DNA from 2 places in the Paenibacillus sp. TAB_01 genome. Region 2 is predicted to be linked to the other one. Evidence: predicted binding sites of a transcription regulator. Region 2 holds the regulator's gene; the other holds the start of a gene.
What was found. Region 2 encodes Rex, which represses fermentation and respiration genes when NADH is low (regulators of the CRP and FNR family bind a similar motif). Its sites were predicted from a motif close to TTGTGAAATATTTCACAA; they were not measured.

Region 1: a site for Rex is predicted at 1,474-1,491, ahead of ACHHV8_RS22835 (hemerythrin domain-containing protein). Genes of this name have one in related genera too.

What each region holds. Positions count from the first base shown of each region.
Region 1 covers NZ_JBIFNP010000001.1:4,705,267-4,708,680, reverse strand. Annotated here, with positions in the region: gene moaA (GTP 3',8-cyclase MoaA) at 1-732, shown strand, start outside; gene ACHHV8_RS22840 (hemerythrin domain-containing protein) at 806-1,348, shown strand; gene ACHHV8_RS22835 (hemerythrin domain-containing protein) at 1,551-2,081, shown strand; partial or broken gene ACHHV8_RS22830 (hypothetical protein) at 2,279-3,318, shown strand; partial or broken gene ACHHV8_RS22825 (nitrite reductase) at 3,305-3,414, shown strand, end outside.
Region 2 covers NZ_JBIFNP010000001.1:4,093,911-4,097,324, forward strand. Annotated here, with positions in the region: gene ACHHV8_RS19770 (DUF47 domain-containing protein) at 1-77, shown strand, start outside; gene ACHHV8_RS19775 (inorganic phosphate transporter) at 106-1,107, shown strand; gene ACHHV8_RS19780 (redox-sensing transcriptional repressor Rex) at 1,197-1,817, opposite strand; partial or broken gene dinG (ATP-dependent DNA helicase DinG) at 1,814-3,414, opposite strand, start outside.

The DNA of each region.
Region 1 (3,414 bases), 610 kb from region 2:
GATATTGCCATAACGACCAATGGATCGTTCTTGAAGCAGAAGGCCGGCTTGCTAAGGGCGGCAGGACTGGAGCGCGTCACGGTCAGCCTGGATAGTCTGGACGAGGGGCGATTCGGGGCGATGAACGGCAGGGGCTTTCCGGTAAAACGAATATTGGAAGGCATCGATGCCGCCGCCGCGGAAGGGCTGTCCGTCAAGGTGAACATGGTTGTCCAGAAGGGCGTTAACGATCAGGATATCCTCCCGATGGCCAGGTACTTCCGGGAACGGGGGCATATTTTAAGATTTATCGAGTTTATGGATGCCGGCAATAGCAACGGATGGAATAGAAAGCATGTCATGGAAAGCAAGCGGATTAGAGAACTCATTCATCAAGAGATGCCGCTGGAACCGGTCGAGGCGAATTATTACGGCGAGGTGGCGGCACGTTACCGGTACCGTGGGACGGACGAGGAGATCGGGTTTATTTCGTCCGTCACGCAAGCGTTCTGCGGAAGCTGTACGCGGGCCCGCCTTTCCGCTGAAGGCCAGCTGTACACCTGTTTGTTCGCCTCCGAGCAGACCGATCTGCTTCGTATCATGCGGGCAGGCGCCGGGGATGACGAAGTCAGAGCCTGCATTGCCGAGGCTTGGGGAAGGCGCGAGGATCGTTATTCGGAAATGCGGTGCGCCCAAACGGCGCCGAAGCGGCGGAAAGTAGAAATGTCTCATATTGCGGTTAATGTGATTTAACGCACAGCAGCGATGCCAAAGCAGGACTATACTGGAACCATCAAGATAACGATATGAAATCGGGGGGATTCGGATGGAGGTAAGTGCCTCAGGCCGCCATATAGACCTCGCTTCTTCAAACATGGCTGAACTTGCTTATGCGACGGACCGTTTAAAGGAAGAGCATGAACAGCTGCGGAATCGGTTACGGGTTCTCGAAACGAGTGCCAAAGAAGTCATGTTATTAAATGACGTGGCAAAGAGCTTGCAGATGATCCAGAAGCTAAGGAATGAGACGGCTCAATTCGAGCTGGAGCTGGAGCGGCATTCCGAATGGGAAGAACAGCGGCTGTTCCCTTTTCTGCTGAACTACTTTCACATTCAGCAGGCTCCAACCATAAGACCCTCCTTCTGGGTATTGGAAAAAGACCACCAGCTGGGCGTCTCTTTTATTCAATCGTTCCACGAAACGATGATCGACACGGCGCCTTTGGGCGTTAAAAAGCAGTTAACTGAAGCGGCTTCCGCTCTCTTGCAGGCCTGCTTGATTTTGAATGACCATTTCGCGATGGAAGAGCAGCTTATATTGCCTTTAACGGAAAAAGTGCTCACCGATCTGGAATATTTTTTCTCATGAACAAGTCCTGCCTGGGTAAAATCGAAGATATTGGTCATGGAAGGCCGCTTTTTGCATGCAGGCATCGTAACCACAATTTGCCGCATACTGCAAGCGTGAGGAAAGTCACCAAACCGCAACATTTATTGTGATTCTTTTCACAGTGGGAGCGGCAAGGGAAGTCATACAATAAGGGTAACCGCAGGATGAAGGAGGAACACATATGAGAAGCGATCTTAAGGATTCGTTTAGCGAGGCTCATACGATTCGGTTTCAGGAGCAATTAGAGCGTCTGAAGGACGAACATGGCATTTTGAAAAGGGAGCTTGACCTGATTCAGGAGCAGACAAGTCATATGGCGGCCATGCTGGGTTCGGAGCAATCCAAACAATGGCTTCAAGATATTAAAAGACAGATGGAGCAGCTGATGGAGAAGCTTGACAGACACGAGCAGCGGGAGGAAACGGAGATTTTCCCGATTCTCGCCGGCTATGCTTGCCAGGGGGCGGAGCCTACTTTCTGGACCTCAGCCTGGGTGCTGGAAGAGGAGCATAAGCAAACGGAACGTTTCGTCCGCTCTTTCCTCGCGTATGCGGACGGCTGCGAAGCGGCGGGCATACCCAAGCTGAACAAAGCGTTATCCTTGCTCTGCGTGGCTTGCTCCGTCTTGACCGATCAGCTGGCTGCGGAAGAAGAGACCGTATTCCCGGTAGTGGATGAAATTTTAGGCGGCAGCGCCGTCATAGATAGATGAGCCTCCCTTGCAGGTGAGGGACGGGGGTCGTTGTTTAACCTTTAGATGGTAAGTGCTGATGTATTATCCAGGGCCTGCTCTTGGGCTATGAAGCGGATTTCGAATAAATGAGTACATAGTGACATTCCTCACAGAGTACAGGGGCCGGCTCATGGTTTAAACAACAGTGATTGAAATGTGAAGGGGCAATGATAAATATGGATCGAGCGTTCGCATCAAAATTTGCCAAATGTGTTTTTCTGACGGTTTGCGGGTTGGTCATTCTTATGGGAGTCGGATCAAGGCTTTTTACACACATTGACATGGCTCTGTACGGATACATAGTAGGCACGGTCGTCTTCGTGTGCGGCTTATTTTACCGCTTCATCTCCTGGGGGGAGCGCCCGCCGACCAAAATCATTCTGAAGAAAGGCATCAAGCTGCTGTTTCGCAAAAGTACCCCGCAGACGACCGCGGAGCATCTGGTCACGTACCGGTTTATTTGGAACCGCGGCTGGTACCGCTGGACGCAGCACGTCCTTCTCGGCTGGGGCTGTATTCTATCGGCTTTCGTTACATTTCCGCTCGTATTCGGCTGGATGTACTTCACGATGGGAGAGAACGGATATTACACCGTCGTCGGCTTCGGCATCGAATTATGCGGATTCAAGCGGACGGCATGCTGGGATTTCTGTTCTACAACGCGCTGAATATTACGGCCTTTATGGTAATCGGCGGCGTATGCATGGCACTGTACGGCAGATTGAAAAATATGCAGGCGCGTGCGGAGCAAACGCAAATCTACGATTTTCTCCCGTTGTATATGCTTCTGTTTGTAAGCATAACGGGCCTGCTGCTCACGTTCTGCAATATTGTTCTTCACGGATACGGTCATTCGGTCATCACCTTGATCCATCAATGGTCCGTCATCGTTACTTTGATTTACATCCCTTTCGGCAAGCTGGCCCATATTCCTTTCCGGCCGATGAGCGTGTTCGCCCGAAATTACCGGGAGCATTACGCCGAGCAAGCGACCAAATGCTGCAAGGTATGCGGCAGCGGCTTCGTCTCGGTGGAGCAGTCCAACGATGTCATTCACGTGCTTCAACTGAACGAAATCGAGTTCAAAACGGAAGAAGGCTATCATTTGGCGGAGCTATGCCTCCCTTGCCGGCGGAAATATAGAATGTCCCGGTTTACCGGGATAGCGACGCACCAGATTCGCGTGAAGGAGGCTAACCAGAATACCAAAGGATAAGTTTTTCAAAGTGATTGCCAATAAACAGCACCCGAACGAAGAGCTCGTGCCGACCCATTGCTCCTACTGCGGCATGCAGTGCGGCATGAACCTTCG
Region 2 (3,414 bases):
AAAGGCTGGAGCAAACCACCGACGCCTGTGAAGATGTAGCCAATATATTGGAAAGCGTCGTTTTGCGTTACTCGTAAGCTTTTTTCATACCCGTAGGAGGAAATTATGTTAACCCTATTGCTCATCATTGTTGGACTGGCTCTGCTATTTGATTTCATCAACGGCTTTCACGATACGGCAAACGCTATTGCAACCTCCATTTCCACCCGGGCGCTGACCCCGAAATTCGCTGTTTTTTATGCGGCCATTTTAAATTTCATCGGCGCGGTCTATTCCTCCGGAGTTGCCAAAACAATCGGGGGAAAGGTAGCCAATCCGGCTAACATCGATCATGGTGTAGAAATCGTTATTGCTACGCTGATCACGGCTATCATCTGGAATCTCATTACCTGGTACTACGGCATTCCTTCCTCATCGTCTCATACGCTGATCGGCTCCTTGGCGGGAGCGGTCATTGCCGGAGCCGGATTTAACCAAGTCAACTGGGCCGGATTTAAGGAAATCATTATTATTCTTGTTTTGTCTCCAATCGTTGCTTTTGCAACGGGCTTCGTGTTAATGTGGATCATTCGCCAGCTGATTATTATAAGCGGAAATCATTCCCGGTCCAGGTTGAACCGGTCGTTCCGATTTTTCCAAATTTTCTCCGCCGGCTTGCTTTCCTTATCTCACGGAGGCAACGATGCGCAGAAAGCGATGGGTATTATTGTCTTCGGCCTTGTAGCGCTAGGATATCAAACCGATCTGGACGTACCGCTCTGGGTTAAAGTTTCGGCGGCCATCGCTATGGGGCTTGGAACGTCCATCGGGGGCATGCGGATCATTAAGACGATGAGTAAAAAGCTGATGAAAATCGAGCCGATCAACGGCTTTGCATCCGACTTGAACTCGTCCATCGTCATCCAAGCCTCCACAGCAATGGGCATGCCGTTATCGACGACACACGTCATTTCCTCTTCCATCATCGGTACCGGATCGGTCATGCGGTTTCATGATGTGAAATGGGCAACGGTCACCAAGATGGTCATGACCTGGATTATAACGATTCCGATCAGTATGATACTCGCCTATCTGATTTACAAAATTATTTTTCAGTTCACCTCCTGACAGCACTAAAAATCCCCAACAGAGAAAAGCCTGCACTCCTTTCCCAAGGATGCAGGCTTCTTTTGATACCCTACCGTTCGTTGCGGGCATTAATCGAGATAATAGGCCAAGCTTTGCAGCTCCGTCGTAAAGTCCGCATGGTGGACCCTCATTTCGTTCGGAACCTTGATAATAATCGGGGCAAAGTTAAGAATCGCTTCAACCCCTGCGCTGACAAATTCATTCGCAACATTCTGCGCTTCGTTCGCCGGTACCGTAATAATGCCGATTCTTACGTGCAGTGCGGCGATCGTTTCCTTCAACTCCCTCATCGGCTTCACCTTCAAGTTATTGATGGATTCGCCGATCTTGGATTCATGAGCATCGAATACCGCAACAATTTTCATATTGTCCTTTAAGTAGGCATTATAATTGCAGAGGGCGCGCCCCAGGTTCCCCGCTCCGACCAAAGCCACCGGAATCAGCTTGTCCAGCTTTAAGATCTGACGTATTTTCTCAATCAAGTAGTCGACGTCGTAGCCGATCCCTTTTTTCCCGAATTCCCCGAAATACGCGAGATCCTTCCGGATTTGCGCCGGATTCAGATCGAGCTTCTGCCCGAGATCTTGTGAGGATACCGTATGGACGCTTTTTTTGCTCAATTCGTTCAAAAATCTAAGATATACCGGAAGCCTTCGAACAACCGCTTCTGATATTTTCATTGTTTTCATTCTCCGTTTTCCCCCATCCACTGCTTAATTCGCGGAACCAGCTGATTGGTCGGCATATGCTCGATCTTCGGTCCGGGCAGTGAGTACAAAAAGTATTTCCCGTAAGTCGTATCGATGACCCTCGTGTCATAAATAATGACAATGCCTTTGTCCTTCGCTGTGCGAACAAGCCTGCCGAAGCCCTGCTTGAACCGGATGACCGCTTGCGGAACCGAAAGCTTCATAAACGGGTTCTGATTCAGTTTCTTCAGCTTCTCCGTCTTCGCCTCGACTAACGGATGATTCGGCGGCTGGAAGGGCAGACGAACGATGGCAAGACAGGTTAAGGCGTCACCCGGAATATCGACTCCTTCCCAGAAGCTGCTGGTACCCAAAAGAATGCTGGAGGCGCTGTTCTGAAACAGCCTTGTCAGCTTGCTCCGGTTGCTGCTGTCCACGCCTTGACCGAGAACCTGCATCCCGAAGGGAGCCAGCCGGTCTTTAAGCGAGGCATGAACCAGCTTCAGCATCCGGTTCGAGGTAAACAGCACAAGCATGCGCCCTTTGGTTTCCAGCGCAACCTCCGCCAGCGATTGGGTCAGATGCTCCAGAAACTGCTTCTCACCGGCATTTCCCCGAATGCTCGGGAAATCTCTGGGGATGGCCACCAGCGCCTGCTGCCTGTAGTTAAAAGGGGACGGCAGCTGTACGGTCTTCAGCTTCGGCTCTTCTTCCTTGCTGTCCGTCTCCAAGCCGAGCTGCTCGCAAGTATAATCGAACGACTTCCCTACCGACAAAGTCGCGGAAGTCATAATGATACTGTCCTTCACGTCAAAGAAATGCTGCTGCAACATCGGACTCACGTCGATGGGAACGCAGACCAGCTGGAGCGACTTGCTTTTATTGAATTGTCCCGCTTCGAGCCAGTAAACGTAATTGTCGTCAGGCATGGTCATGAAGTAGTGCAAATTATCGCGGTGACGATAAAGCTCCTTCACGGTGCCCGTTACGTCCGTTAGAATGCCTTGAAGGTCCAGCTCGTCCTGCATCTCCTTCATTTCCGATAACAGCTTGTCCAGCTTCCTCAGCACCTCGCTGGTCAACAGGAAGATGTTATCCTCCAGCACGAGCAGCTTATCCCAGCCCTGAGGCTGGTCTTCCTTCTTAATGCGGTAAACCAGCTGACCGCCTTCCATCTGGGTCGGGTCCGCACGGGAAGCCAGCAGCTGATACAGCAGCTCCGCCAGCTCATCCCACTGCTCCTTGATCTCGACCAGCTTCGGAGTCAGCCCGTCAATCGTCTGACTCCAGCCTTTGACACGCTCGGATTCGTCGCGCTGAAGTCTCGCTCTAAGCGACATCAGCTGTCCGCTGCGGCTGTCCTTGAACAGCCACCACAGCATGCCGACAAAGGCGCCGTAAAACAATTCAATGCCAAGATGCTTGCTGGCGACTTCTTCGAAATGATGCGCTTCATCTATGACCAAATGCTTATAGTTCGGCAGCAGCCGGTTCTCCGCTTTGGTATCGGTAAACAGCATAGAGTGGTTAGTTATTACGACATCCGCCGTGTTGGCATCATGCCGCGCGCGATGGTAGAAGCATTTTTTAAACCAGG